Regions from separate parts of the Nocardia sp. NPDC004278 genome, predicted to be linked through region 1. Evidence: riboswitches for the same ligand, from Rfam matches in the RefSeq annotation. Region 1 holds a riboswitch; the other holds the start of a gene.
The links. A riboswitch is a leader RNA that binds a small molecule or an ion and turns the genes downstream of it on or off. The one in region 1 is predicted to bind glycine.
Positions count from the first base shown of each region.

Region 2: it holds a riboswitch for glycine, as region 1 does, so the genes downstream of both, ACWEO2_RS16320 (serine hydroxymethyltransferase) here and gcvP (aminomethyl-transferring glycine dehydrogenase) in region 1, are expected to answer to the same signal.

Region 1 is NZ_JBSGEQ010000001.1:60,088-75,194, forward strand. Features, by position in the region: gene ACWEO2_RS00265 (DUF2252 domain-containing protein) at 1-244, opposite strand, end outside; gene ACWEO2_RS00270 (GMC oxidoreductase) at 307-2,001, opposite strand; gene ACWEO2_RS00275 (CDP-alcohol phosphatidyltransferase family protein) at 2,295-2,879, shown strand; gene gcvH (glycine cleavage system protein GcvH) at 2,996-3,394, shown strand; gene odhI (oxoglutarate dehydrogenase inhibitor Odhl) at 3,565-4,050, shown strand; gene ftsR (transcriptional regulator FtsR) at 4,124-4,960, shown strand; gene ACWEO2_RS00295 (bifunctional nuclease family protein) at 5,122-5,595, shown strand; gene ACWEO2_RS00300 (MerR family transcriptional regulator) at 5,783-6,382, shown strand; glycine riboswitch at 6,516-6,616, shown strand; gene gcvP (aminomethyl-transferring glycine dehydrogenase) at 6,789-9,593, shown strand; gene ACWEO2_RS00310 (SRPBCC family protein) at 9,647-10,129, opposite strand; gene ACWEO2_RS00315 (ArsR/SmtB family transcription factor) at 10,126-10,461, opposite strand; gene ACWEO2_RS00320 (hypothetical protein) at 10,940-11,620, opposite strand; gene ACWEO2_RS00325 (TetR/AcrR family transcriptional regulator) at 11,669-12,256, opposite strand; gene ACWEO2_RS00330 (ABC-F family ATP-binding cassette domain-containing protein) at 12,317-13,804, shown strand; gene ACWEO2_RS00335 (Vgb family protein) at 13,797-14,627, shown strand; gene ACWEO2_RS00340 (VWA domain-containing protein) at 14,730-15,107, opposite strand, start outside.
Region 2 is NZ_JBSGEQ010000009.1:101,045-116,151, reverse strand. Features, by position in the region: gene ACWEO2_RS16360 (GcvT family protein) at 1-1,879, shown strand, start outside; gene solA (N-methyl-L-tryptophan oxidase) at 1,884-3,047, shown strand; gene ACWEO2_RS16350 (aromatic ring-hydroxylating oxygenase subunit alpha) at 3,055-4,236, shown strand; gene ACWEO2_RS16345 (aldehyde dehydrogenase family protein) at 4,243-5,724, shown strand; gene ACWEO2_RS16340 (APC family permease) at 5,786-7,315, shown strand; gene ACWEO2_RS16335 (GMC family oxidoreductase) at 7,308-8,864, shown strand; gene ACWEO2_RS16330 (putative nucleotidyltransferase substrate binding domain-containing protein) at 8,926-10,770, shown strand; gene ACWEO2_RS16325 (IclR family transcriptional regulator) at 10,784-11,569, shown strand; glycine riboswitch at 11,721-11,813, shown strand; glycine riboswitch at 11,814-11,908, shown strand; gene ACWEO2_RS16320 (serine hydroxymethyltransferase) at 11,944-13,233, shown strand; gene ACWEO2_RS16315 (L-serine ammonia-lyase) at 13,230-14,585, shown strand; gene ACWEO2_RS16310 (tetratricopeptide repeat protein) at 14,691-15,107, shown strand, end outside.

The DNA of each region.
Region 1 (15,107 bases):
GACCGGCCGCGCCGCGATAGAAGGTGAACGGCGAGGCGATCATCCGGCCGATCCGCAGCGGCACCAGATGCGGCAACCGGCCGGCATTGCTGGCCGCGAGGAATTCCAGCACATCCGGCCGCCCGGATCCGGTGGCCGCCCGGTCCCGCGCGGTGACCGGAACCCGCTGCCGCAGTGCGCGACCGCGGGCGCGCACCTCCTCGGCAGGGACGTACGAGCGAAGATTGATACCACCGTCCAACACTGTGACATTTTGCCGCACCTGCGGCGCGGCGTGTTCGCGGCCCTCCGCGCGCGTCAGCTTGGTCAGGTCGCGGGGACGACCGGATCAGCGGGCGTGATCGGCAACCGCAACGCACCGGGTGCGGCCGCTGGCACCGCGGGATGTTTCGGCGCGACGGGGGAGATCCGCCGGTACTGCGAACCGAGTTCCGGACGCGGATCGGCGTCGTTCTTATTGGGCCAGAACGCCAGCGCGCGCTCGGCCTGTGCGGTGATGGTCAGCGACGGATTGACCCCGAGGTTCGCCGTGACCGCGGAACCGTCGGCAATATGCAGCCCCGGGTGCCCGAATACCCGCTGATACGGGTCGACGACACCGGCCTCGGGACCCGCGCCGATCACGCAGCCACCGATGTAATGCGCGGTGGCCGGGATGTTCAGCACATCCATGATCAGGCCGTGGGTATCGCCGTTGACCTTGGCGCCGAATCGGCGGCCGATATCGTGGGCCAGCGGAATCCAGGTCGGATTCGGTTCGCCGGTGCCCTGTTCGGTCTTCAACTTCCCGCGCCTGCGGTAGGAGGTCAGCGAATTGTCCAGCGACTGCATGACCAGCAGGATCACCGACTTCTCCGAGGCGTGGCGGGCATTGAGGCTGCGCAGGAATACCAGCGGATGCAACACGATCGCCAGCAGGAAACGCAGGAATCGGAATGCGCCGCCGTCCACGATCGGCACCGACATCGGGAACAGTGCGTTCTGCCCCTTGCCGTAATGGCATACCTCGATATGGGTATCGGCCTCCGGATGGATGGAGGAGGTGATCGCGATGCCCTCGGCGAAATCGCTGCGTGAGCGGCTCACCACATTGAGAATCGCCTCGGAGTTGCTGCGGGTGAGTTCACCAAGGCGCGGCGACAGGTTGGGCAGCACGGCCTCATCGCGCATCTTGTGCAGCAGCTTCTGGGTGCCGAGCGCGGCACCGGCGAATACCACCTGCTCGGCGGTAAAGGTCTTGCGCTGCTTGCGGACCCAGCGATCCGAGCGCTCGGTCTCGACCGCGTAGCCGCCACCGGACAGCGGCTGCACCGCGGTCGCGGTGGTCAGCGGATGCACTTCGGCCCCGGCCTTTTCGGCCAGGTAGAGGTAGTTCGTCGTGGTGGTGTTCTTGGCATTGTTCGGGCAGCCGGTGAAACATTGCGCGCAATGCACGCAGCCGCGCCGCCGCGGGCCAGCGCCGCCGAAGTACGGGTCATCGACCTCGGTGCCGGGATCGGCCTCGTTGAAGAACACACCGACATTGGTCGGGTGGAAGGTATTGCCGACACCCAGATCGTCGGCGATCTCCTTGATCACCTCATCGGCCGGTGTCATCCGCGGATTCGGCGCCACCCCGAGCATGCGTTGGGCCTGGTCGTAGTACGGCGCGAGTTCGGCCCTCCAGTCGGTGATATGAGCCCACTGCTTATCGGTGTAGAAGTTCGGCAGCGGCTCGTAGAGGGTGTTGCCGTAGATGAGCGAACCACCGCCGACGCCAGCGCCGGAGAAGACCGCGCATTTGCCGAGGATGCTGATCCGCTGCGGTCCGGTCAGACCGAGCCGCGGGGCCCAGATCGATTTGCGCACATTCCAATTCGTCTTCGGAATATCCTCGGCGGGCCAGCGGCGACCCGCCTCGAGTACGCCGACCCGGTAGCCCTTCTCGGTGAGGCGCAGCGCGCTCACGCTGCCGCCGAATCCGGAGCCGATCACTACCACGTCGTAGTCGAATGCGGGCATGGTTTCCCTCTCTGAACCGTGCGACAGCCTGTTCACAACCAGATGAGATGGTTTCACACTCATTCTGTCACCGGCTGAGGTGTGGCGTAATGCGCTGCTGGCGACTGCTTGCAGGTCGCTCGAAAAACCAGCCTGCCCGTGCGCGAAACTGTCCGCAACCGGCGTGCCCGGATGGCGTGAACCGGGGTCGGTGCGGTATGCACGGGGCTGTGACAACCGAATCGGGGAAGACGGAACCGGGCGGACGCGCCGACTCCGGCACGGGCGATACGGACGACCCGGCCGTCGGCGGTATCTTCGCCGACCGCATCCTTACCGTCCCGAATGTCCTGAGCGTGCTGCGACTGGTCGGCGTTCCACTGTTCCTGTGGCTACTGCTGGTGGTGCGGGCCGACGGCTGGGCGTTCGCACTGCTGGTGGCCAGCGGCGTCACCGACTTCCTGGACGGCAAGCTGGCCCGGCTGCTCGACCAGTCCTCGCGGCTCGGCGCGCTGCTCGACCCGTTCGTGGATCGGCTGTTCCTGGTGACCACGCTGGCCGCCTTTGTCATCCGCGGGCTGCTGCCCTGGTGGGTCGCGGTGATCCTGATCGGTCGGGACGCGATCCTCGCGCTGACTCTTTCGGTGTACAAACGCCGCGAGCTCGACCCGCCGGAGGTCATCTACCTGGGCAAAGCGGCCACCTTCGGTTTGATGTCCGCGCTGCCGTGGCTGCTGGCCGGTCAGATGGACTGGGCGCTGGCAGGTTTCGGCCGAGCCTTCGGTGGGGCATTCCTGGTCTGGGGCACGGCGGTGTATGTGTGGACCGGCGTGCTCTACCTATGGAAGGCTTTCGCCGTCGCGCGAGCGATACCGGCTGTGCCACACCGCAGTGAGTAGCGATTAGAGTTGCCTTGTACACCCGTAGCGACCTGTTGCGGGTCGCTCGAAACGATCAGTGGCGACTGCCCGCAGGTCGCTCGACAACGATCTGCCGATCGAGGAAAGGACGGCCTGTGACCCAGACCCCCGAGGATCTGCGCTACACCGAGGAACACGAATGGGTGCAGCGGGTCGGCCCGACCCGGGTTCGGGTGGGTATCACCGACTACGCCCAGTCTCAACTCGGTGACGTTGTGTTCGTGCAGCTGCCCGATGTGGACAAGGACGTGGCCGCGGCGGACAGCATCGCCGAGGTGGAGTCGACCAAGAGCGTCTCCGACATCTACGCCCCGCTCGCCGCGAAAGTCGTTGCGGTGAACGAGGATCTGACGTCGACGCCGGAAACGTTGAACAGTGATCCCTACGGCGACGGATGGATCTTCGAGCTCGAATTGAGCGACGAGGCCAGCACGGATGCGGCACTCGGTGCACTGCTGGATGCCGCGGGTTATCAAGGAGTTATCGGGGGCTGACCAAGCCTTCCCGGTTCTACCTGCACGGGTACGCCCTGGCAGGGTACGGTCAAAGCCAACAGATGTGCCGGTGCTTGGCAGCCGGTGTTCTAGCGTCAGGATCCCCAGGTCGTGGCGGTAAAGGCAGCACCTGCTTGCATGGATAATCAGGTTCGAGGAGGAGAGAAACGGTGAGCGAGAACAAAGACCCGGGTTACGGGGAGACCGCGGCCGAGACGACGTCGGTCTTCCGCGCGGATTTCCTGAACGAGGTCGACGCGTCGCGCTCCGCTGAGGTGACCGGCGAACAGCCGGTCCAAGGGGTCGAGGGTCTGCCCGTCGGTGCAGCCCTCTTGGTCGTCAAGCGAGGCCCGAACGCGGGCTCGCGCTTCCTGCTCGATCAGCCGACCACGTCGGCGGGGCGCCATCCCGACAGTGACATCTTCCTGGACGACGTCACCGTCAGCCGTCGGCACGCCGAGTTCCGGCAGGACGACGATTCGTTCCAGGTGGTCGATGTGGGCAGCCTCAACGGCACCTACGTCAACCGGGAGCCGGTGGACTCCTCGGAGCTGCAGAACGGTGACGAGGTACAGATCGGCAAGTTCCGCCTCGTGTTCCTCACCGGACCACGGGCCCAGGTGAACGAGTCATCGGCGGGTGCGGGCAGCCTGTGACTCCTGCGGCACGGATCATGCGTGTCGACGGTGTTGACAGGGAAGAACGCTGTGTCATGAAAGACTCGGTGCTATGACGGGCGCGGCGCAGTGGGCTCGCGGAGGCATGTCGATCGGCTCCGTGCTGGACCTGCTGCGACCGGACTTTCCGGACATCACCATTTCGAAGATTCGCTTCCTCGAGGCCGAGGGGCTGATCAGACCCGAGCGCACACCGTCGGGTTATCGCAGGTTCTCGATCGCGGACTGTGAACGGCTCAGATTCGTTCTGACCGCACAGCGCGATCAGTACCTGCCTTTGAAGGTGATCAAGGAACAGCTCGAAGCGATCGACAGCGGTGCGGCGACGCTCGGTGTGCGGGAAGCCCGCGCCCGGGCGCACTCCGGCCGCAGCGGTGCGCCGGAGGCCGGGCATTCATTGCCCGACTCCGCGCCCACCGCAACACCTTCGGCGCATACCGCGCCCCGGACCGCGGCGCCGCGCAAACTCGGTGTCGTACCCGGTGAGATCTCGCCCGACGAGCTGCGATTCGATCACGAAATCCGACTCACCCGCGCGGATCTGCTCGCCCAGGCCGAGATCGACGAGAAATTCCTTACCGACCTGGTTCGAGCCAATCTGATCACGCCGGGCGCCGCGGGATTTTTCGATGCGGACGCGGTGACGCTGGCCAAGACCGCCAAGGCGATGGCCGAATTCGGGCTGGAGGCACGGCATTTGCGCGCGTTCAAGCTGGCCGCGGATCGTGAGGCCGCGCTGGTGGCGCAGATTGCGGCCCCGATCGCCAAGAGCCGCGACGCCGGTGCGCGGGCCCGCGCGGAGGAGACGGTACGCGAACTCGCGGCGCTGTCGCTGACGCTGCACACCTGTCTGGTGAAGGCTTCGGTGCGGTCTTCGCTCGGCAGCTGAGGCTTCCGGCGGGTTTCACTTTGCGTTCCAGACGGGCAACACGCCGATTTCGGCTGTGCACACGGAATGCTTGACGCCTCGCGGTTCGCTTAGACTCGTGAGTACGGCGAGCCCTGCAGCGGTCATGCCGGGCGGCCGGCGAGTCATTGGGAGGCAGTGCGATGAGTGAGATGCGCGTTATCGGCATTCGTGTCGAGCAGCCACAGAACCAGCCCGTGCTGTTGCTCCGCGAGGTTTCCGGAGACCGGTATCTGCCGATCTGGATCGGGCAGGCCGAGGCGACCGCGATCGTGCTCGAACAAGAGGGGGTGACCCCGATCCGTCCACTGACCCACGATCTGATCAAGATCCTGATCGCCGACCTCGGGCACACTCTCAAGGAAGTGCGGATCGTTGATCTGCAGGAGGGCACCTTCTACGCGGATCTGGTCTTCGACAACGATCTGCGGATCTCGGCCCGGCCGTCGGATTCGGTAGCGATCGCCTTGCGGGTGGGTTGTCCTATCTATGCCGAGGAGCCGGTGCTCGAAGAGGCCGGGCTGGTCATGCCGGACGAGCGCGAGGACGAGGTGGAGAAGTTCAAGGAGTTCCTCGAATCCGTTTCGCCGGACGACTTCAAGGCCACCGACAGCTGAGCCGCTGCGCCAGGGCGGTCGGTTGGTCGAGCTCTTTCTTCTAGAGGTGAAGTAGAGGTCGAGACTCCTACCGCGCGTCGCGTTTGGTCCGACGATGCCGCTCCCGGGAGAATCACAGGGAGTAATCTCGATAGTTGGGCCACGTCCGTTACGGCCGGTCGTTGGTCGTGACGGAGCCGGGTCATCGATGAGGCTAGGCGTCGGCGAAGCAAGGGAGTGGTCAGTGGCAGAGCAATCGCAGGATGTGGTACAGCCAGGCCTGTTCCCGGATGATTCGGTGCCCGACGATTTGGTGGGCTACCGCGTACCGAGCGCGTGCCAGGTGGCCGGGATCACCTACCGGCAGCTCGATTACTGGGCGCGCACCGGATTGGTCGTTCCGTCCATCCGTGGGGCTGCGGGTTCGGGCAGCCAGCGCCTGTATTCGTTCAAGGACATTCTCGTCTTGAAGATCGTGAAGCGACTATTGGACGCGGGCATCTCGTTGCAGAACATTCGCATCGCCGTCGACCATCTGCGCAGTCGCGGCGTGCAGGATCTGGCGGGCATTACGTTGTTCTCCGATGGGACCTCGGTGTACGAGTGCACCTCGCCCGAGGAGGTAGTCGATTTACTGCAGGGTGGGCAGGGCGTCTTCGGAATCGCGGTCAGCGGCGCCATGCGGGAACTGACCGGAGCCATCGCCAACTTCCCGGCCGAGCGGGCCGTGAGCGGCAGCGCGAGCGAGCGGCCGGAGGATGAGCTGTCCTTCCGCCGTAAGGCTCGGATGAACCGGAAGACCGGCTAGGGATCGATTTGTCGAGTGCCCGTCGCTGTGGCGGCGGGCACTCGTCTGTCCGGCCGAAGTGATGAGCGCTACACGCCCATCCGGGGTCTGGTGGCGTCATTCGTTGCGCGCGCGGCATAAACTGACGGTGCGTCGCCGCCGTGCGGGAGAGTTCCGGACTTCACAAGAGTTCGGGCGCCGAAGGAGCAGCACCTCCCCGTCAATCTCTCAGGCAAAAGGGACCGTACGGGCTTCGACGTCTCTGGAAAGTGGCAACTCCGCACAACGCGGCGGTTGCCCGCCCATGGGGAAAGGGGTCTCGGCACCTGCGTCGCGGCATCCGAATCTCTCAGGCTCCACGACAGAGGGGGAGGGCCGGTATCCGTCGACCGCCGTTGGTCGACCCGCCCGACCTTGGGAGCTTGTCGTGACTCGATCATTCGCCGACCGTCATATCGGACCCGACCGGGATGAACTCGCCCGGATCCTGGACGTCGTCGGCGTCGGCTCGCTGGCCGAGCTCGCCACCGCGGCACTACCCGCGAGCATTCTGGACGGCTCCGGACTCGAGGTGCTGCCACCCGCCGCGACCGAGCACGAAGTGCTCGACGAACTGGCCGCGCTCGCGCATTCGAATACCGTCGCCACCTCGATGATCGGGCTCGGCTACTACGACACGTTGACCCCGCCGGTGCTGGTACGCAGCCTGCTGGAGAATCCCGCCTGGTACACGGCCTATACCCCGTATCAGCCCGAGATCAGCCAGGGGCGGCTCGAGGCACTGCTCAACTTCCAGACCATGGTCTCGGATCTGACCGGGATGGAGGTGGCCAATGCGTCCATGCTGGACGAGGCCACCGCCGCCGCCGAGGCGATGACGCTGCTGCGCCGGGCTGGCAAGTCCACCTCCGCGCGCCTGCTGATCTCCGATGATCTGTTCCCACAGACCAAGACCGTGCTGCACACCCGCGCCGAACCGCTGGGAATCGAGATCGTCGAGGCGGATCTGTCCGGCGGTGAACTGCCCGATGGCGAGTACTTCGGTGTGCTGGTTCAGGTTCCGGGCGCTTCGGGTCGGATCGTGGACTGGCGGCCGGTGATCGAGGCGGCGCACGAGCGGGGCGCGTTGGTCGCGGTCGGCGCGGATCTGCTCGCGTTGACGCTGATCACGCCGCCGGGGGAGCAGGGTGTGGACGTATGTTTCGGCACCACACAGCGTTTCGGTGTGCCGATGGGGTTCGGCGGTCCGCACGCCGGATATCTGTCGGTGCACGCCGCGCATGCGCGTCAGCTGCCGGGTCGACTCGTCGGGGTGTCGGTGGATGCCGATGGCCATCAGGCGTATCGACTCGCACTGCAGACCCGCGAGCAGCATATTCGCCGGGAGAAGGCGACCTCAAATATTTGTACCGCGCAGGTGCTGCTGGCGATTGTGGCCGCGATGTACGCGAGCTATCACGGACCCGATGGACTGCGCGAGATCGCCCGGCGCGTGCATCGGCGGGCGGCGGCCATTGCGGCCGGACTCGATGGTGCCGTGGTGCACGACAATTACTTCGATACGCTGCTGGTGCGGGTGCCCAGTGGCGCGGAAGCCGTAGTGGCGAAGGCGAAGTCGAGCGGTATCAACCTGCGACTGGTCGACGCGGACCACGTCGGTGTCGCCTGTGATGAGGCGACCACCGAGACTCATGTCGCCGCCGTACTCGAATCCTTCGGCACCGCACTGACTTCCGAGGCGAACGGGCCCGCGGCGGCGGTCTCCGTCGAGACCCGTACCTCGGACTTCCTCACCCACCCGGCATTCACCAGCTACCACACCGAAACCGCGATGCTGCGCTACCTGCGGCGGCTTTCCGATAAGGATATCGCGCTGGACCGCAGCATGATTCCGCTCGGTTCCTGCACCATGAAGCTCAATGCGACCGCGGAAATGGAGGCCATCACCTGGCCCGGCTTCGCCCGCGTGCATCCGTACGCGCCGGTCGAGGATGCGCCCGGCCTGCTGAAGGTGATCACCGATCTGGAGAACTGGCTGTCCGCGATCACCGGCTACGACTCGGTGAGCCTGCAGCCGAATGCGGGCAGCCAGGGTGAATACGCCGGACTGCTGGCGATTCGGCGCTACCACCTCGATCGTGGTGACGCGCACCGCGATACCTGCCTGATTCCCTCCAGCGCGCACGGCACCAACGCGGCCTCGGCGACCATGGTCGGCATGCGGGTGGAGGTCGTGAAGTGCCGTGCGAACGGCGACGTCGATCTGGATGATCTGCGCGCCAAGATCGCCGATCACGCGGAGCGGCTGGCCTGCATCATGATCACCTACCCGTCGACGCACGGTGTCTACGAGCACGAGGTCGCCGAGCTGTGCGCACTGGTGCACGACGCCGGTGGCCAGGTATACGTCGACGGGGCGAACCTGAACGCGCTGGTCGGCCTTGCCCGTCCCGGTCGCTTCGGTGGTGATGTCAGCCATCTGAATCTGCACAAGACCTTCTGCATTCCGCACGGCGGCGGCGGTCCCGGTGTCGGCCCGGTCGCGGTGCGTTCGCATTTGGCGAAGTACCTGCCGGGCGATCCGCTGGAGTCGGCTTCGCACGCGGTGTCGGCGGCCCGCTACGGTTCGGCCTCGATTCTGCCGATCACCTGGGCCTACATCCGGATGATGGGTGCGGATGGTCTGCGCACGGCGACGTTGACCGCCATCGCATCGGCCAATTACATCGCGCGCCGCTTGAACGAGTACTTCCCGGTGCTCTATACCGGCGAGAACTCGATGGTCGCGCACGAGTGCATTCTCGACCTGCGTGATATCACCAAGCGGACCGGTGTCACCGTGGATGATGTGGCAAAGCGGCTGGCGGACTATGGATTCCACGCGCCGACCATGAGCTTCCCGGTCGCTGGCACGCTGATGGTGGAGCCCACCGAAAGTGAAAACCTCGCGGAGCTAGACGAATTCATTCGCGCGATGATCGCGATCCGGGCCGAGATCGACCAGGTCGCCGCGGGAGTGTGGCCGGTGGATGACAATCCGCTGCGGGGTGCGCCGCATACCGCGGCCTGTCTGGTCGGGGAGTGGGACCACCCGTACAGCCGGGAGATCGCGGTGTATCCGCACGGTATTGATCCGTCGCGCGGCAAGGTGTGGCCAGCCGTGCGTCGCATCGATGGCGCCTACGGTGACCGCAATCTGGTCTGCTCCTGCCCGCCGCTGGACGCGTACTGACGGCTGCCGAGCCGCACCTCGACCCCGTTGCAGGTGCGGCTCGGTAACCGCTTCTATTGTGCGGCAACCGCTTTGCCGTAAAGGTTGATCAGATCGGGCCAGCCGCCCTCGCTTTGCACGCTGTCGCGCATGGATTCCCAACCCGCGCCGTGGTTCTCGAAGCCGGAGTGCACCAGGGTGACCGCGGTGCGCTCGGGCGTCACCGACTCGAACGTGACATCGACGCGGCTGGCGCGGTCCGGATTCGTCTCGTGCTGCCAGTCCAGGCCGATCTCCCAGGAGAACGCGAAATGCCGCGGCGGAGCCCAGACGAGTACCGTGCCCCAAGGGCATTCGGTGCCGTCGGCCTCTCTGCCGAAGCAGCGTCCGCCCTCCTGCGGTTCGATAACCTCCTGCGCCAGTTCACCTTTGCCGATGTGGTGCGCACGCGGCCACCAGCTGTCGATCCCAATGGTGAACACGTCGTAGGCCTTCTCGATCGGCGCATCGACGACGAGTTCGACCCGAACTTCCTTATCGCTCAACTGCTGTGTCATGGCTTCTCCATTCTCGAGGCGTCGGCTGCCTGCCGGTTCACCTCGTCCTGAAAGGCCGACATGGCCGTCGACCAGAACTGCGTGAAGTACACCCGAAGCCCGTCGATTCCCTGTGGGTTCAGCCGATACACCCGCCTGGTCCCCACCGCCTGGTCGACCACCAGCCCCGCCTCCTTCAGCACCTTCAGATGCTGGGAAACCGCGGGCCGACTGACCGGCAGCTCATCGGCCAACTCGCCAACCGCACACGGCCCCTTCCCGAGCCGTTCGAAGATCGCCCGCCGCGTCGGATCCCCAAGCGCGTCCAACGCGGCATTTCGGTAAGCCTTCACGAACCGTAAGTCTATACTTACCGATAGCGGCTGTCTATAGGCGATCGCTTCCGGACTGCTCGAATACGCGGTCTGACCAGGTCTGACATTCGCGAGCCGGGATGTTCTCACGACATGTCAATGAAGCCCTCGACCGCGCAGCGCGGGGACACGACGCAGTGGTGCTCGGGGGTCTCGAGGGGCGGCTGCGGGCTGGGACGAGTTCGGATCATGCTCGCGAGCGTCGTAGTGCATGCGAACCGCGCTTACGCCGAGGCGATCCAGCTCGGTAAAGGTCGGATCGCTGTGGCGCGGCGCTGGGCGTGGCCATGTGGCGGTCATCTTCGCGAGGACGGCATCCTCGTTTTCGACCGGCAACCGAGGGGCTGATGGTCGGGTGAGGGGTTCGGGTGTGATGTTGCTGTGGGGCAGCGGGTTTGCCGGATCTGCGCGGCCATCGTGGTATTTCGACCGGAATCCGAGCCGCCCCACGCGGGGTTTACGCCGGGTCCGGTGTGGCCTCGGGTTCGAGTTCCGGGATCTCGCTGAGGGCTTCGATTCCTAGTTCCGCGCGGGTTGCGTCGATGACGGCCCGTTCGTCTTGGACGGTGTTGGCAATTGCCTTGTGCCACAGTGCGCGGATGGCGTTGACATCGTCCATGGTTGCCTCCTCGTCGAGTTCGACCTTGAGGCGCTGCACGGTGATGCTCTGGGCTGCGGTGAGGGTGCGGAGGAGATCTTCGCAGCGATGTGGGATTTTGGGGTTCGACAGCACGCGCAGTCGGGTGATGTAGCCGTTGCATGCGGAGATGCTCTGCTGTACTTCCTTACCGAAAGTGTCCACCTCCTCGACGGATTCGGCCTTCCAATCGAGGGTGTCCCACAGGGTTTGGCGGACGTCGGCGGCGGCGAGCAGTACCGAGGAGATCGCGGTCAGGATCGATTCGCGTCGCCATTTATCCTGTTCGCGGCGTTCTGCGGCGGCATTGGCGTTGTCGATGTTGTGTTGCGCGGCGGTGTGGGTTGTCTCGATATTGCGCTGTGCCGCATCGAGTGTGGTCCGGTTGCGCTCGTCGGCTGCGGTGATCGCGTTGCGGTTCGTCCGGTTGTTGATCAGGACGCCGATGAGCGCCGCGGCGGCGACGATGAGCGAGCTGAGAAGCGGAAGCCAGGAAGTCACCGGGTCATCATTGCACTGTACGGTGCTCCGCTGTGCCCCGATCGGCCCTCAGATCGCGCCCGCGCGCGCAGCGGCCAGTGCGGCATCGGCCGCGCGGAGGGTGTCTTGCGTGGTCACCGGTTCGTGAGTGATGAACAGGCGGTAGTAGATCGGCGCCACGGCGAAGCGAATTACCTCCTCGGCGTCGACGGTGTCGGGGAGGTTGCCGCGGGCGATCGCGCGGCGAACGACCTCGGCGGACTGTGTGTGCCGGACCGCGTAGAAGTGCCGGAGGGCCTCGGCTGCCGTGGAATTCTGCACTGCCGCAGCGATAAACGCACTCGCGACAGGTCCGGCGTCGGGGTCGGCGAATCCGGTGCGCACCAGGTCGGTGATGGCGCGCAGATCGTCGTCGAGTGAGCCGGTATCGGGAATCGGCCACGGCTCGTTCTCCGCGAGTTCGAGGGCGTCGGCAATGAGTCCCTCGGGGCTGCCCCAGCGGCGGTACACGGTGGTCTTGTGCACACCAGAGCGTTGCGCGACGTTATCGACGGTCAGGCCCGGATAACCGCGCAGGGTGAGCTCGGCCAGGGTGGCCTGGCGGACTGCGTCGCGGACGCGGGCGCTCCGGCCGCCGGGGCGTCTCTGCGTCTCCAAAGGCAACTCCTGTTGCATTAGTTGGAAGGGCTTGTTAACTTAAAGCTACACAAGTAGCGATTGGAGAGCCATCTGACCACCCAACTGACTCTGCGCGGCGTATCGAAGTCCTATGGACAACGAGTCGTCCTCGAGTGCGTCACGCTGTCCATCCGGCCCGGCGAGCGGGCGGGCATCGTTGGCGAAAACGGTTCTGGCAAGTCGACTTTGCTGCGGATCCTGGCAGGCATCGAGAGTTTCGATGACGGCGAGCGCACCGTGCGTGCGGCGGGCGGCATCGGACATCTGGCGCAGACGGTGCCCGGCCGCAGTGTTGCTGAGGCCATCGATCTGGCGCTGGCCGAGTTGCGTGAGCTCGAGCAGCGGATGTACGAGGCCGCGGAAGCCGAGGATATGGCCGCCTATGGTGAGTTGCTCACGGCGTTCGAGGCGCGGGGTGGGTACGAGGCCGACGCTCGGGTCGACAAGTCGATGCACGGACTCGGTCTGGCCCATATCGAACGCGAGCGTGCGTTGTCGAGCCTATCCGGGGGCGAGCAGGCCCGGCTCGGGCTGGCATGTCTGCTCGCCGCCTCGCCCGAGGTGTTATTGCTGGACGAGCCGACCAATCACCTCGATGCGGCGGCCCTGGTCTGGCTGGAGGAGCGGCTGCGGACGCATGCGGGGACCGTGGTCGTGGTTTCGCACGACCGGACGTTCCTGGACCGGATGGCGACCGCGATCGTTGAGGTCGAGGACGGTGGCATCACCCGATTCGGTGGTGGCTACAGCGGCTTCCTCGCCGAAAAGGCCGCGGCGCGGGCGCGTTGGGAGCAGGCATATGCCCAATGGCAGGACGAGATCGCGCGACTCGAGGAATTCGCGAATACGACGGCACATCGGGTCGCGGTGGGGCGGGCGATGAAGGACAACAACAAGATGGCCTACGACCGCAATGCCGGTCGGGTGCAGAGTTCGGTGGCTTCGCGGGTTCGGCAGACGGCGGAGCGGTTGCGCAGGCTCCGGGATGATCCGGTGCGGCGGCCGCCCGAGCCGTTGCGGTTTCGCGGTAGATTCGGGACCGGACGGACCGCATCGTTCGAGATCGGTGCGCTGACGCTCGGGCCGCGGGATCGGGTGCTCATCCATGGGCCGAACGGTGCTGGCAAGTCGACACTGCTGGACAAGATCTACAACAGTGCGCGTGGCCGCGTCGGATATCTGCGCCAGAATGTGGTTTTCGATCCGGAGCCGACGGTGGCCGAGACCTATGGGCACGGTCGAGAGGCGCTGCTGTCGACCGGACTGTTCCACCGGGACGCGCTCGATACTGCGGTGGGCGCACTGTCGGAGGGGCAGCGGCGCCGGCTGGCGCTGGCCGAACTGCTGGTGGGGGAGTACGACCTGCTGCTGCTCGACGAGCCGACCAACCACTTGTCGCTGACATTGGTCGAGGAATTGGAAGGCGCGCTGCGTGATTACACCGGTGCGCTGGTGATCGTGACGCACGACCGGGCGCTGCGGGCCCGGTTCGCCGGAATACAGATCGGAGTGGAACAGATTGATTGAGCTTTCCGGTGCGCCCTACGGGTTGACGACCGGCCCGGACGGTGCGCTGTGGTTCACACTGGTATCGCGGGGCGCGATCGGGCGTTGTGTCGCAGGCGAAGTCGAGACCATCCAGCTCGATCCGGCCGACGGACAGCCGACCGTCATCGTCACGGGGCCGGATGATGCCCTGTGGTTCACCGAGTTTCGCGGGAATCGGATCGGGCGGGTCACGTCGAGCGGTGAAATCGTTGTTTTCCAAGCGGATTCGCCGTACGGCATCACCACCGGCCCTGATGGCGCGATGTGGTACACCGAACTGCAGGCGAACCGGATCGCCCGCCGCGACCTGAGCGGCGAGGTGACGACCTTCCCGGTCGAAGGCATGCCCGCCATGATCACATCCGGCTCGGACGCGGCCCTGTGGTTCACCCTGAACCAGGGCAACGCCATCGGCCGGATCACCACCGCGGGCACGCTGAGCGTGCACCGGCTGCCCACCGAAGCCGCCATGCCCGTTGGCATTACGGCTGGCCCGGACGGTGCTCTCTGGTTCGTGGAGATCGCCGCGGGCCAGATCGGCCGCATCACCACCGATGGCAAGATCAACGAATACCCGCTTCCGGACCGCGCCGCTCGCCCGCACGCCATCACCACCGGACCCGATGGCGCCCTGTGGTTTACGGAATGGGCGGCCAACCGCCTCGGGCGAATCAGCACGACCGGTGAGATCACCGAATACGAACTCCCCGGTGCTGAGCCGCACGGACTTACCGTGGGTCCCGATGGCGCCATCTGGGTGGCAATGGAATCCGGTGCATTGGTGCGAGTGCCGACCCATTGAGTCTGCCTGCCTCGGTTCACCGTCGGGGCGGCAAGGGATTCCGTGTGTGCCGGCCGCCGCGTCGGAGAAGTCCGTACGGGACAACAGGACTCACCGCAGCCCTCACGGTGTCGTCAGCGCGTGTACCACCGCGGTTCCGAAGCTGATGTCGTCCGAGGTCGAGAGGCGAGTGTAGGTGCCTCCGGTGTGCTGGGCGGCGGTTTGCAGGGTTTCGGTGCCATTGCCGTTGATGACGATCACATCGATACGGACCGGGTGAGCGGGGTCGGTGGCGGCGGTCAGGTCGGTGAGCAGCTTGGCTCCGGTAAGGGTGGAGTCGTCGTCGGGGCCATCGGTGATCAGCAGGATCGAATTGGTGCGTCCGGCGGTATATCCCTGGACTGCGGCGCGGTAGGCGGCCAGCAGTGCCGGGTAGGCCTGGTCCGGGCGAGAATCGGCGGGCTGCACCGCATCCAGCGCCGTATCGAGTGCGGTGCGCTG
Region 2 (15,107 bases), on a different contig from region 1:
CGGCATCATCGAGGCGGATATCGTCGTCTGCGCGGCGGGTTTCTGGGGCGCCGAATTGGCGAAACGGGTCGGGCTCGTGCTGCCGCTGGTGCCGATGGCGCATCAATACGCCAAGACGGGCCGAATCGCCGCCCTCGACGGACGCAATACCGCGTTGCATGAGGCCAGCCTGCCGATATTGCGGCATCAAGATCAAGATCTCTACTTTCGCGAACATCGCGACCGGATCGGTATCGGCTACTACGGGCACATTCCCATGCCGGTGGACCTGTCGACACTCGCCACCGCGAGTACGGAAATGCCGTCCATGCTGGCGTTCACCGAGGAGGATTTCGCGCCCGCCTGGCGTGCGTCCATGGAACTCCTACCGGCGCTGGGTGATTCGAAGGTAGAGGAGGGATTCAACGGGATTTTCTCGTTCACCCCCGACGGCTTTTCGATCATGGGCGAGCATCGAGATCTGGAGGGATTCTGGGTCGCCGAGGCGGTGTGGGTCACCCATTCGGCCGGTGTAGCCAAGGCGACCGCCGAGTGGATCATCGACGGCGCACCGCAAACGGACGTGCACGAATGCGATCTGTACCGCTTCGAGGATGTGGCCCGCAGCGACCGCTTCATTCTGGAGACGAGTTCGCAGGCATTCGTCGAGGTCTACGACATCATCCATCCGCACCAGTACCGAACGGCCCTGCGCGGACTGCGGACCAGCCCGTTCTACTCCCAGCAACAGCAGTTGGGCGCGTACTTCTTCGAGGGCGGTGGCTGGGAGCGGCCGGCCTGGTACGAGGCCAATGCCGAACTGGCGCAACGCCTTCGTGACCAGGGAGTGCCGTTTCCCGAGCGCGATGAGTGGTCGGGCAACTTCTGGTCACCGATCTCCATCGCAGAGGCGCGCTGGACCAGGGAGCGCGTCGCCATGTACGACATGACGCCGCTGACCCGGTATGAGATCGCCGGCTCCGGCGCATTGGAACTGCTGCAGCGGCTGACCACCAATAACCTGGACAAGAGCGTCGGCTCGGTCACCTACACGCTGATGCTGGATGAGAACGGCGGTGTCCGTAGCGATCTCACCGTCGCCAGGTTGGCGCCCGAGCGATTCCAGGTCGGCGCCAACGGGCCATTGGACTTCGACTGGTTCAGCAGGCACCTGCCCGACGACGGGTCGGTGACGTTGCGTGACATCACCGGCGGCACCTGCTGTATCGGCGTCTGGGGTCCGGCCGCGCGAGATCTGGTGCAGCCCTTGTGTTCCGATGATCTCTCGCATCAGGGTTTCAAGTACTTCCGGGCGCTGCAAACCTATCTCGGTGCGATTCCGGTAACGATGATGCGCGTCTCCTACGTCGGCGAACTCGGCTGGGAGATCTACACGACCGCCGAATACGGCAGTGCCCTCTGGGATCTGCTGTGGACGGTGGGGCACGAACACGAGGTCATCGCGGCGGGGCGCATCGCGTTCAACAGCCTGCGCATCGAAAAGGGTTACCGCGGTTGGGGAACCGATGTGACCGCCGAACATCTGCCCGCCGCGGCCGGTCTCGATTTCGCGGTCCGCATGGCCAAGGACGACTTCGTCGGCAAAAAGGCGCTGGAGCAGGCGCGGCCACCCGCGAAAATCCTGCGCAGCATCGTATTCGACAGTCCGACGGCGGTTGTCCTCGGCAAGGAGCCGGTGTACGTCGACGGTGCGTGCGCGGGCTATGTCACCAGCGCGGGCTATTCCGCCACCATCGGCCACAGCATCGCCTACGCCTGGTTGCCGGCGGCCACCGTCCCCGGTGACGCGGTCGAGGTCGAATACCTCGGCACCCGCTACACCGCCATCGTGCATACCGAACCGGTGGTGGACCCCGATATGTCCCGGATCAGGAGGTAGCGAAATGACCACGGCTACAGACGGTTACGACGTCATCGTGATCGGGCTCGGCGGGATGGGCAGCGCCGCCGCCTACCACCTGGCCGCCCGCGGGCAGAAGGTACTCGGACTGGAGAGGTTCACGCCCGCCCACAACAAGGGTTCCAGTCACGGCGGCTCGCGGATCATCCGACAGTCCTACTTCGAGGATCCGGCGTATGTGCCACTGCTGCTGCGCTCCTACGAGCTGTGGGAGCGGCTGGCGGCCGACAGCGGCCGAGAAGTCGTCCGGCTCACCGGCGGTCTGTTCCTCGGGCCGCCGGACTGCCTGACGGTCGCGGGCAGCCTGCGCGCGAGCCGCGAGTGGTCGCTGCCGCACGAGGTGCTCGACGCGGCCGAGATCCGCCGGCGGTACCCGAACTTCACACCCGATCCCGGCGATATCGCGGTGTACGAGGACAAGGCCGGATTCGCCCGCCCGGAGCTGACCGTCCAAGCGCATATCGATCTCGCGCTGCGCTCGGGGGCGACGCTGTCCTTCGGCGAAGAGGTGCTCGACTGGGCGGAGACCGGTGACGGCGTGACGGTCACGACGGCACGGGCCACCTATCGCGCCGACCAACTCGTCATCTGCCCCGGCGCATGGGCGCCACAGCTGCTGGCGGAGTTCGGCATCCCGATCACCATCGAGCGCCAGGTCCTGTACTGGCTCGATCCCATCGGCGGCACAACGGCTTTCGAGGACCAGCCGATCTACATCGCCGAAAACCGTTCCGGCATGCAGATCTACGGTTTCCCGGCGATCGACGGCCCGACCGGCGGAGTGAAGACCGCGTTCTTCCGCAAGGGCATCGAGTGCACCCCGGAGACCATCGACCGCGTCGTACATCCGCACGAGATCCAGGAGATGCGCGAGCGCGTCGCCGGACTGCTTCCGGCACTGGACGGTCCGCTGGTCCACTCGGCGACCTGCATGTATTCCAATACGCCCGATCAACACTTCGTCATCGCCCGCCACCCCGACTCCACCCGGGTGACCATCGCGTGCGGCTTCTCCGGCCACGGCTTCAAGTTCGTCCCGGTGGTCGGCGAAATTCTGGCCGATCTGGCCATCGACGCGAAGACCGCGCATCCCATCACACTCTTCGACCCGCAAAGGCTGGTGACCAGTGGAAACAGCATCGCATAGCGATTCCATGGGGGGTGGCGGCCGGGCGACGGGTGAGCCGACCGCGGACCTCCCGCCGGTGGCTACCCCGGCGCTGATCCCGACCCTCGGCGGCAAGTGGTATGTCGAGGAGGCCATCTTCGCCGCCGAACAGGAACGCATTTTCGAGCAGATGTGGTTCTGCGCGCTTCGCTCCGCCGACCTGGCCGATCCGGGGCAGTTCAGGAAGGTGCAGGTCGGTCGCGAGAGCGTGCTGGTGGTACGCGGTCGGGACGGGCAGCTGCGCGCCTTCCTGAATATCTGCCGCCATCGCGGCGCGATGCTGTGCACCGAGGACGAGGGCCAGGTGCGGCGCAACCTGCGTTGCCCGTATCACGCGTGGACCTACGGCCTGGACGGGAAGCTCGTCGCCGCACCCAATATGGCCGCCCTCAAGGACGAGACCGGCGCGGATATCGACCGGGTCGCCTACGGTCTGGTGCCGGTGGCGCTGCGGGAATGGCTCGGCTACGCCTGGGTCTGCCTCGCCGACGAGCCGCCGTCGTTCGAGGACGATGTCATGGGCGCGGTCACCGAACGGCTGGGCAGCTCGACCGCGATCGACTCCTACGGCATTGAGCAGCTGCAGATCGGCCGCCGCGTGGTCTACGACGTCGCGGCGAACTGGAAGCTCATCGTGGAGAACTTCATGGAGTGCTACCACTGTGCGACCATCCACCCCGAGCTCACCGAGGTACTGCCTGAGTTCGCGGACGGCCTGGCCGCCCAGGTGTTCGTCGGGCACGGCGCCGAATTCGGCCCGGAAATCGCCGGGTTCACCGTCGACGGTTCGGCGGGATTCGAGCGGCTGCCGGGCGTGCGCGCTGAACAGGATCGACGTTATTACGCGATCACGATCAAGCCGACGGTCTTCGTGAATTTGGTCCCGGACCACATCATTTTCCACCGGATGTATCCGATATCGGCGGATCGCACCATTGTCGAATGCGACTGGCTCTACACCGCCGATGTGGTTGCGGAAGGCCGCGACGTATCGCGTTCGGTCGAATTGTTCCACCGGGTGAACGAACAAGATTTCGCGGCATGTGAGCGAACCCAACCCACAATGTCCTCGCGCGCTTACCGTAGCGGCGGAGTACTTGTACCCGCCGAGCACCACATTTCCGAATTCCACACATGGGTGCACGGCTGTATCGGCGACGTGAGGTGACCTGAGATGAACGGCAACCCGGACCTGCTCATCGGCGGCGCATGGGCGCACGCCGCGGACGGCGGCCTGCGCGAGATCGTCAACCCGGCCGACGGCACGGTGGTGGCCACCGTGGACGAGGCCACACCGGACGATGCGCGCAGCGCGGTGGCCGCCGCCCGCGCGGCCTTCGACGACGGGGCCTGGGCTGCCACGCCGGTCGCCGAGCGCGCCGCACTCCTGGCGCGGATCGCGGACCTGCTGGCGCGGGACAAGGAGGAGTTGGCGCACCTCGAGACGGTCGATACCGGCAAGACGCTGGTGGAGAGCCGCATCGATATCGACGATGTGATCTCGGTGTTCCGCTACTACGCGAGTCTGGTCGTCGGGCAGGCCGATCGACTGATCGACGTGGGTGATCCAGCGGTGCTCAGCCGGGTGGTCCGGGAGCCGATCGGCGTCTGCGTGCTGATCGCGCCGTGGAACTATCCGCTGCTGCAGATGTCGTGGAAGGTCGCGCCCGCGCTCGCCGCGGGCTGCACGATGGTCGCCAAGCCCAGCGAGGTGACTCCGCTCAGCACCATTGCCTTCGTGCGCTTGGCGCAGGAGGCCGGTGTCCCCGCTGGCGTGCTGAATCTGGTGCAGGGCAGCGGTGCGATGCTCGGCGCGGCACTGACCGATACGCCGGATGTCGACTTCATCTCCTTCACCGGGGGCCTCGCGACCGGTAAGACGATCGCCCGGGTTGCCGCGGAGCATGTCACCAAGGTCGCGGTGGAACTCGGTGGCAAGAACCCGCACATCGTCTTCGCCGACGCCGACTGGGCGAGTTCGGTCGACCAGGTGCTGACCGGTGTATTTCTGCATTCGGGTCAAGTCTGTTCGGCGGGAACACGACTCATCGTCGAGGAGTCCATCGCCGATGACTTCGTCGCCGAATTGGCGCGCCGCGCCGAGCTGATCCGCGTCGGCCCCGGCCTCGACCCGGCCAGCGAGACCGGGCCGCTGGTCTCCGAGGCACACCGCGCGAAGGTGGAAGCGTATGTGGAGCTGGGCATTTCGGAGGGTGCGAAGCTGGTGACCGGCGGCGTCCGGCCGAGTGATCCGGCGCTGGCCGCTGGCAGCTTCTTCCTACCGACGATCTTCGACAACTGCGATCGGTCCATGCGGATCGTGCGGGAGGAGACCTTCGGCCCCATCCTCACAGTGGAGCGATTCAGCACCGAGGCCGAGGCGATTCGGCTCGGCAATGACACCGAATACGGTCTCGCCGCTGGTGTGCGCACCGCCGATCCGGCGCGCGGCGAGCGCATGGTGCGCGCACTGCGCCACGGCACGGTGTGGCTCAACGACTTCGGCTATTACGCCGCGGCCGCGGAATGGGGCGGGTTCAAGAAGTCCGGTAACGGACGTGAACTCGGCCCGACCGGACTGGCCGAATATCAAGAAATCAAACACATTTGGCACAACACGGCACCGAAGCCCGCGGAGTGGTTCAAGAGCGTCTGATCGAAATTTCAAATCTCGGCCGGACAGCCCGGACGGCCGCACCGCGAAAGGCACGGTAGCAATGGTAGTCAAGGAACACAATGTGTCCGATGACAACGGCATGGAGGATTTCGGCTATAGGGAATCCCTGGACCGAAGTATCGGCAAGTTCGCCAGCTTCGCGGCCGGTGTCAGCTATATCTCGATTCTCACCGGTACGTTCCAACTCTTCTATTTCGGCTTCGGGACCGCGGGTCCGGCCTATCTCTGGTCGTGGCCTTTGGTTTTCGTCGGTCAGCTGGCGGTCGCCCTGTGTTTCATGGAGCTCGCCGCGAAGTATCCGGTCGCCGGGTCGGTGTACAACTGGTCCAAGGCGCTCGGCAGCCGGATCGTCGGCTGGTCCTCGGGGTGGCTGATGTTGACCGCTTCGATCGTGACGCTGTCGGCGGTAGTGCTCGCACTACAACTGAATCTGCCACGACTGTGGAGCGGATTCCAGTTCATCGGTGACGGGACCGGTCAATACGACTACGCGACCAATGCGGTCGTGCTCGGCACCGTGATGATCGTATTCACCACGGCCGTCAACGCTTTCGGTGTGCGTCTGATGGCGATGATCAACAGTGCCGGCGTGTTCATCGAACTGATCGCCGCGGTACTGATCGCGATCATCCTGGCGGCCAACTGGACTCGCGGCCCGCAGGTGTTCTTCTCGACCCACGGCTACGGTGCGGCCGAATCCGGTGGTTACCTCAGCGCGTTCCTGGTGGCCACGCTCGCCTCCGGCTATGTGATGTACGGCTTCGATACGGCGAGTTCACTGGGTGAGGAGACGGTGGAGCCACGGCGCACCGCGCCCAAGGCGATCCTGCGTGCCGTGCTCGCGTCGTTCGTCATCGGCGGGGCCATCCTGGTTTTCGCGGTGATGGCGGCGCCCGATCTCGATGATCCGCAGATCGGAAGCTCCAGCGGTGGTCTGCAATACATTGTCGAACAGGTGATGTGGGGTCCGCTCGGCACGATCTTCCTGTGTTGCATCGTGATCGCGGTGACGGTCTGTTCGCTGGCGGTGCACACCGCCGCCATCCGGCTGGCCTTCGCCATGGCCCGCGATAACGCGCTGCCGTTCGGCGACAAGCTCGCCCGGGTGCATCCGAAGACCCAGACCCCGGTGGTTCCGGCGGTGCTGATCGGTGTGCTCGCGGCGCTCATCCTGGTGATCAATATCGGTCAGCCGAAGATCTTCACGGTGCTGACCTCGATTGCGATCATCATGATCTACCTGGCCTACCTCATGGTGACGGGTCCGATGCTGAAGAAGCGGTTCCAGGGGCAGTGGCCGCCGAAGGATCTGCAGGCCGGCGGCTACTTCTCGATGGGTCGGTGGGGGATCGTCGTGAATATCGTTGCCGTGGTGTGGGGTATCGCGATGGCGTTGAACCTGGCCTGGCCGCGCGAGGCCGTCTACGGCAATCCCTGGTACAACACCTGGGGCGCATTCGTCTACATCGGTGCGATCCTCGGGGCCGGGCTGCTGTGGTATCTGGTCAAGGGCCGCAAGAGTATCGGGACATTGGCCTCGCATGCGGCGCAGGTGCGTTCCGATGTCTGACACGGTCTTCGACTACGTGATCGCGGGCGGCGGGACTGCTGGCTGCGTACTCGCCGCGCGGCTCAGCGAAAACCCGGATGTGACTGTGTGTTTGGTGGAGGCCGGTCCCACCGACGTCGGCGATCGCAATATCCTCGAACTCGCGCAGTGGATGCACCTGCTCGATTCCGGTTACGACTGGGACTATCCGGTCGAGCCGCAGGAACGCGGCAACAGCTATCTGCGCCATGCCAGGGCGAAGGTGCTCGGAGGGTGTTCCTCGCACAATTCGTGCATCGCGTTCTGGCCGCCCGCCGAGGGGCTGGACGAGTGGGCGGCGATGGGCGCCAAAGGCTGGGGTGCGGCCGAGGTGCTGCCCTATGTCGCGCGGTTGGAGAACAATCACGCGCCGGGGGAGCAGCACGGTCGCAGCGGGCCGGTGCGGCTGCGGGATATCCCGCCGAATGATCCGTGTGGGGTCGCCGTCCTCGAAGCCGCGGCGCTGGCCGGACTGCCGACCGTCGAATTCAACCGTGGCACAACGGTGCGCAACGGGGCCGGATGGTTCCAGATCAATGCGAGCGAGGACGGGACACGGATGTCGTCGTCGCACGCCTATCTGCATCCGATTCTCGGTTCGCGGCCCAATCTTGTAGTGCGCACGGGATGTTGGGTCAGTGAGATCCTGTTCGACGAGGCACGCAACGCAACTGGTGTGCGCTATCAGCGGCCCGATCTCACCGGCTACGACACCGCCTCCGCACGGCGCGAGGTCATCGTGACCGCCGGAGCGATCGATACGCCGAAATTATTGCTGCTGTCCGGCATCGGGCCCGCCGACCACCTGCGGGAAATCGGGGTGCCGGTGCGGGTCGACGCGCCGGGTGTCGGCTCGAATCTGGACGACCACGTCGAAGGTCTGGTGTTCTGGGAAGCCGCGCAACCCATGATCGCCACCTCCACCCAGTGGTGGGAGATCGGGGTATTCGCCACCTCGGACGAATCGCTTCGCGTGCCCGACATCATGATGCATTACGGCAGCGTGCCGTTCGATATGAACACGCTGCGGCACGGCTACCCGACCACCGATAACGGCTTCTGTCTGACACCCAATGTCACCCAGGGGCGTTCGCGCGGCACGGTCCGATTGCGCACCCGCGACTTCCGCGATCGGCCGAAGGTCGACCCGCGGTACTTCACCGATCCGGACGGCCACGACGAACGCACCATGCTCGCCGGCGTCCGGCTGGCACGCGAGATCGCCGAGCAGGCGCCGTTGCGGAAGTGGATCGCGCGAGAACTCGCACCCGGCCCGGAGGCGGTCACCGACGACGAGCTGCTGGACTACATTCGCGCCACCCACAACACCGTCTACCACCCGGCGGCAACGGCGCGGATGGGTGCGCCCGACGATCCGATGGCGGTGCTCGATCCGGAGCTCCGGGTCAAGGGCGTCTCCCGACTGCGGGTAGTCGACGCTTCGGCGATGCCGAAATTGCCCGCCGTCAACCCCAACATTACTGTCATGGCCATGGCAGAGAAGTGCGCGGACCTGATCAGGGAAACCTGAGTCCGGGGTGCCGGAGGGCGAGCTAGCGGCGTTTCTGGGTGACCACGCGCCGTTCCAATCGATGACGCCGCCCGAGCTGGACAAGCTCGCGGCGGCTTCGTCGTTGCACGAGTTCGCCGTCGGCGAGGTGATCGCCGACTACTCGACGCAGGTGCCCGATGACGTCTGGATGCTGTGGACGGGTGCCGTCACGCTGCAGGGCACCGGCACCGACCCCACGAGTCGGCGGCGCTCGGGTTCCGTCGTTCAGGCGGGGGACGCTGGCGGGGGCGACGACGGTGGCGCGACGATCGACACCGTCGAGTCCGGCGGCATCTTCGGCTACGTGCCGCTGCTGACCGGTGGCAGTGCCGAATTCGTCGCGCGGGCAACCGAACCCAGTGTGCTGATCCGGCTGCCCGGCGTACTGGTCCGGGAGCAGTTCGCCCAACCGGACGGACTCGCCTTCCTCGCCTCGTCGGCGTGGAAGACGGTATCGGGCAATCGGACCCCGGTGGCATCCGTGCTGGGTAACCGCCCGGTCGGTGAACTGGTTTCCGGCACAGTGGTTTTCGTGACACCGGACACCGGTGTTCGGGAGGCCGTTGTCCGGATGACCGAGCAGCGCGTCTCCGCCGTGCTGATCCGGTTGCAGGACGGCGAACTCGGCATCTTCACCGATCGCGATCTGCGCACGAGGGTGGTGGCGGCCGGACTTCCGGTCGACGTGCCGATCTCCCGGGTGATGAGCGCACCGGCCCGTCGAGTCACCGCCGATCTGACCGCCGAGACCGTGCTCATGGAGATGCTCGAATGCGGGCTACGGCATATGCCGGTGCTCTCGCGACGGGGCGAGGTGCTCGGCGTGCTCGAGGACGCGGACCTGCTCGCGGCATCGGCGCGCCAGAGTTTCGTGTTGCGTCGCTCGATCGGGGCGGCCACGGATGCGGCCCAGTTGCAGCGGGCCGCGCGCGAGATCACGGCGACGGTGGTCGACCTGTTCCGCAATGGCACCAAGGCCTCGGCGACCAGCGGGATCCTCTCGGTCGTCATCGACTCGGTGGTCCGCAAGGCGCTCGAGCTGGCATTGGCGGAGTTCGCGGATGCACCGGGTGACGGATTCGCCTGGTTGATCCTCGGCAGCGTCGCGCGCCGGGAGGCCATGCCGTCATCGGATGTCGACAGCGCGCTCTCGTGGTCCGACGAATTATCCTCGGCCAGTGGGCAATTGCGCGCTGTCGCGGCGCGCGTGCACGCGATTCTCGATGCCTGCGGGCTACCCGCGGACAGTAATGGGGCCATCGCCGCGAAGCCGAAGTTCGCCAGGTCGCGCACCGAATGGGCGCGGGCCGCCGAGGGCTGGCTCGACGATCCGCTGCAGGATCGGGGGCTGATCCTGTCGTCGCTGCTCATCGACGGGCGGGTGGTGTGGGGCGACGCCGCGCTGCATACCGTGCCAGCGGCGTTCGGGCGGATGCGGGCCGAACACCCGAATGCGCTGCGGCTGCAACTGCTGGACGCGTTATCGGGACGGGTGCGGACACGGTCGCTGCGCGATGTGCTGTCCCGGCGCGGCGGCACCTTCGATCTGAAGAACCATGCGCTGGCGCCGATCGTCAACCTGGCGCGCTGGGGTGGGCTGGCGGCGGGCGTGACCTCGGCGTCCACCCCGGTGCGATTGGCGGCGGCGGCGAGTGCCGGTGCGCTCACCGATCGGGATGTCACCATGCTGACCGAGGTCTTCGTCATGTTGCAGCGCCTGCGGATGGTGCATCAGGTCGAGCAGTTGTCGGCTGGGCACAGTCCCGGCGATATTGTCATGATGTCGGAACTCTCGCCGTTGAATCGGAGCCTGCTCAACGACGCCCTGCGCGAAATCGCGGCGGTGCAACGACGGGTCGGCAGCATGGGAGCCACAACCACCTAGAATGGCGATTGTCATGGCGAAACAAGGTGTCGAGGACAACGGGCGGACGGCCGCGGTGCAGTCCGTCGACCGAGCGCTGCTGGTCATGGAGATCATTGCCAAGCTCGGGCAGGCGGGCGTCACGGAGATCGCCGCCGAACTCGGCGTCCACAAATCTACCGTTTCGCGGTTGATCGCCGTGCTGGAATCGCGGGGATACGTCGAGCAACTGTCCGAGCGCGGCAAGTATCGGCTCGGTTTCTCGATCGTTCGGCTCGCCGGATCCACCAGTGCCCAGGTCGATCTCGTCGGACAGAGTCAGAGCGCCTGCAACGCGCTGGCGATCGAGGCCGGTGAGACGACCAATCTCGCTGTGCTGGACGGTAGTCGGATCATCAATATCGCCGAGGCACACGGGCCGGGTTCGATCGCGTTGCGATCCTGGGTCGGTCAGAGTTGTCCGGCGCACGCCACCTCCAGCGGCAAGGTACTGCTCGCGGATCTGGAGCCGGGGGAGATGCGCAAGCGCGTCGGCGCCAAACTCGAGGCATTCACCGCCAATACGCTGACCAGGGTCGCCGACCTCGCCGCACAACTCGTCGCGGTGCGCGAGAACGGCTGGGCCGATGTACGCGAGGAACTGGAGATCGGGTTGAACGCCGTCGCCGCGCCGGTCTACGACAGCACCGGTGCCGTCGTTGCGGCACTGAGCGTTTCCGGTCCGGCCTACCGCCTGAGTCCGGACCGCTTCGCCGACGTCGCCCAACTGACCATCGCCAGCGCCGCCGATATCAGCCGCCGCCTCGGTTACCTGCGCTGACCTCCCCCGCCGGGTGGGATCGAAATCTGTCTGATCTCGGTTGCCTTCCCGTGTTGACATGGGGGTGGGATGGCCCAATACTGAGTTGCGTATAGAGCTTCGTGTTGCGTTCTACGCAACTTGCTTCTTGCGAAACCGAATATCCGCCGTTCGACGTGCAGCGGGAGATCTCCACACCGTATGTGGAAGCCGAAGGAGCAACACCTCCCGGGAATCTCTCAGGCCCCAGTACCGCTGCGCTCAGGCAACTCTGGAAAGCAGTGCACGCGCACTCGCCGACGGGGCAAACGCACCGACCGGGTGCGTGAATCTCTCAGGCCATTGGACAGAGCGGGAGGAGCTACCTACGCGCACGCGTCGACGAAAGGCTCCTCATGGCCGACTCCGCTATCCGAACCGAACTCGATGCCACACTGCGCGAATTCGACCCGCTCGTCGCCGAATTGGTGGACCGGGAGGTCGACCGTCAGCAGCGCGGGCTGGAGATGATCGCATCGGAGAACTACGCGCCGCTCGCGGTGATGCAGGCGCAGGGATCGGTGCTGACCAATAAGTACGCCGAAGGATATCCGGGGCGTCGCTACTACGGCGGGTGCGAGCATATCGACCAGATCGAGTCGCTGGCGATCGAGCGACTGCGCGGGCTCTTCGGCGCCGAATACGTGAACGTGCAACCGCATTCGGGGGCGCAGGCGAATGCGGCGGCAATGCACGCGGTGCTGCGGCCCGGTGACGGCATCCTCGGGCTGGCGCTGGATCACGGCGGTCATCTGACGCACGGGATGAAGATCAACTTCTCCGGGCGGCTCTATGACGTCGCGGCCTATCACGTTCGGGCCGAGGACCATCTCATCGATATGGACGAGGTGCGCAGGCTCGCCCACGAGCACCGGCCGAAGCTGATCGTGGCGGGGTGGTCCGCGTACCCGCGCCATCTCGATTTCGCCGAATTCCGCCGCATCGCAGATGAAGTCGGCGCGTATTTGATGGTGGATATGGCGCACTTCGCCGGTCTGGTCGCGGCCGGGCTGCATCCCTCGCCGGTGCCGCACGCGCATATCGTCACCTCGACAACCCACAAGACGCTCGGCGGACCCCGTGGCGGATTCATTCTCGCGGTCGAGGAATTGGCCAAGAAGCTGGGTTCGGCGGTCTTTCCCGGACAGCAGGGCGGGCCGCTCGAGCATGTGATCGCGGCCAAGGCCGTCGCGTTCAAAATGGCAAGCGAACCGGTGTTTCGGGAACGTCAGGAGCGCACTCTCGCCGGTGCGCGCCTGCTCGCCGAACGGTTGCTCGCCACGGACTGCCGGGCGGCGGGCATCAATGTCGTCAGCGGCGGCACCGATGTGCACCTGGTGCTCGTCGATCTGCGTGATTCCGAACTCGACGGTCAGCAGGGGGAGGATCTGCTGCACGACATCGGCATCACGGTGAACCGCAATGCCGTTCCGTTCGATCCACGCCCGCCGATGGTCAGCTCGGGACTGCGGATCGGTACGCCAGCGCTGGCCACCCGCGGGTTCGATATCGAGGCGTTCACCGAGGTCGCCGATATCATCGCGGTGGCGCTGCTGCGGGGGCAGTCCATCGCCGAATCAACCGAGCGCGTCGATGCGCTGGTACGCCGGTTTCCGCTGTACCCGGGTCTGCGCGGTACGGCATGACGGTCAGCATTTTCGATCTGTTCCGGGTCGGCATCGGGCCGTCGAGTTCGCATACGGTGGGACCGATGCGGGCGGCGGCGCGGTTCATCGATCGGCTGAAATCCGATGGGGTGCTGCACAATACGGCTGCCGTACGGGTGCAGTTGTATGGATCGCTCGGCGCGACCGGGCGCGGGCACGGCAGTATCGAGGCGGTCGTCACCGGATTGTCGGGGGAACGACCCGAGGTGGTCGAGCCGAAGGTGGTGGCGCGCACCACATCCGACGTGCGCGCCACCGGCATGCTGCACCTGGGCGGCGTGCACCCGATCGGCTTCCTCATCGAGGAGGACATCGAACTGCTCGGGCGGACCAAACTCGCCTTCCACAGCAATGGCATGCTGTTCCGCGCTCTCGACGATGTCGGATGCGTGCTCGCTGAACGCCAGTTCTATTCCGTCGGAGGTGGTTTCGTCCTCGACGAGGACGAGATCGCTGGACCGGCCGAGGTCGTGGCCGTGCCGCAGCCATTCTGTTCGGGGCGCGACCTGCTCGCTCTCGCGGCGTGCCAGCCGATCAGCGCCATTGTGCTGGCGAACGAAATGTCTTGGCGCAGTGCGGATCACATCCGTGCCGAGCTGCTCGATATCTGGGCCGTCATGCAGGATTGCGTCCGACGTGGCATGACCACGCGCGGTGTCCTGCCCGGCGCGCTCAGTGTGCGGCGGCGGGCAGCGGCACTGCACGATCGCCTGATGTTCGAAGCCGATGAAACAGATCCGCTGCGTGCGATGGAATGGGTCACCTTGTTCGCGATGGCTGTCAACGAGGAGAACGCGGCGGGCGGACGCGTCGTCACCGCACCGACCAATGGCGCGGCCGGCATCATTCCCGCTGTGCTGCACTATATTCAGCGGTTCGTCACCGACAGCGCGGACGCCGTGATCGAATTCCTGCTGACCGCAGGGGCGATCGGCCAGCTGATCAAGGAGAACGCCTCCATCTCCGGCGCCGAAGTCGGCTGCCAAGGCGAGGTCGGTGCGGCTTGTGCCATGGCCGCCGCCGGACTCGCCGCCGTACTCGGCGGCACCCCGGCCCAGATCGAGAACGCCGCCGAAATCGGCATCGAGCACAACCTCGGCCTTACCTGCGACCCGATCGGCGGCCTCGTCCAGATCCCCTGCATCGAACGCAACGGCGTCGCCGCTGTCAAGGCCATCACCGCCGCCCGAATGGCCGTTCGCGGCGACGGCATCCACCACGTCTCCCTCGACCAGGCCATCCGAACCATGCGCGCAACCGGTGCCGACATGCTCGACAAGTACAAGGAGACCTCCCAGGGCGGCCTCGCGGTCGCCGTCGTCGAATGCTGAGGCCGCAGCGATCGTCGGGCAGAACTGTGGGCGGCGTCGATCAGTGGTCGCGGGGCGCATAATCGTCCAGAAGGCTGAGATCCACTCATATCCGAGCCCGGGAGAATGGCCGTGGACTACTACGATCTCGGAACTTATGCGCGGCCGGTGACGACGGCGTCGGCTGCCGCGCAGCGGTGGTTCGATCGCGGGCTGATCTGGACGTATGCCTTCAACCATGAGGAGGCGGTGCAGTGCTTCGAGCGGGCTGCACAGCTGGATCCGGGGTGCGCTATGGCCGCCTGGGGGGTGGCATATGCGCTGGGGCCGAATTACAACAAGCCGTGGGAGTTCTTCGACGCTACGGAGTTGGCCGATACGGTCGCGCGGACCCATGACGCCGCCCGCAAGGCCGCCGAACTCGGGGGCTCGCAGGTCGAGCGTGCGCTGATCGATGCATTGGCCGCGCGGTATCCGGCGAAGGTGCCCGATGGGGATGGGTCGGTCTGGAATGCCGAGTATGCCGCGGCCATGCGCGGCGTC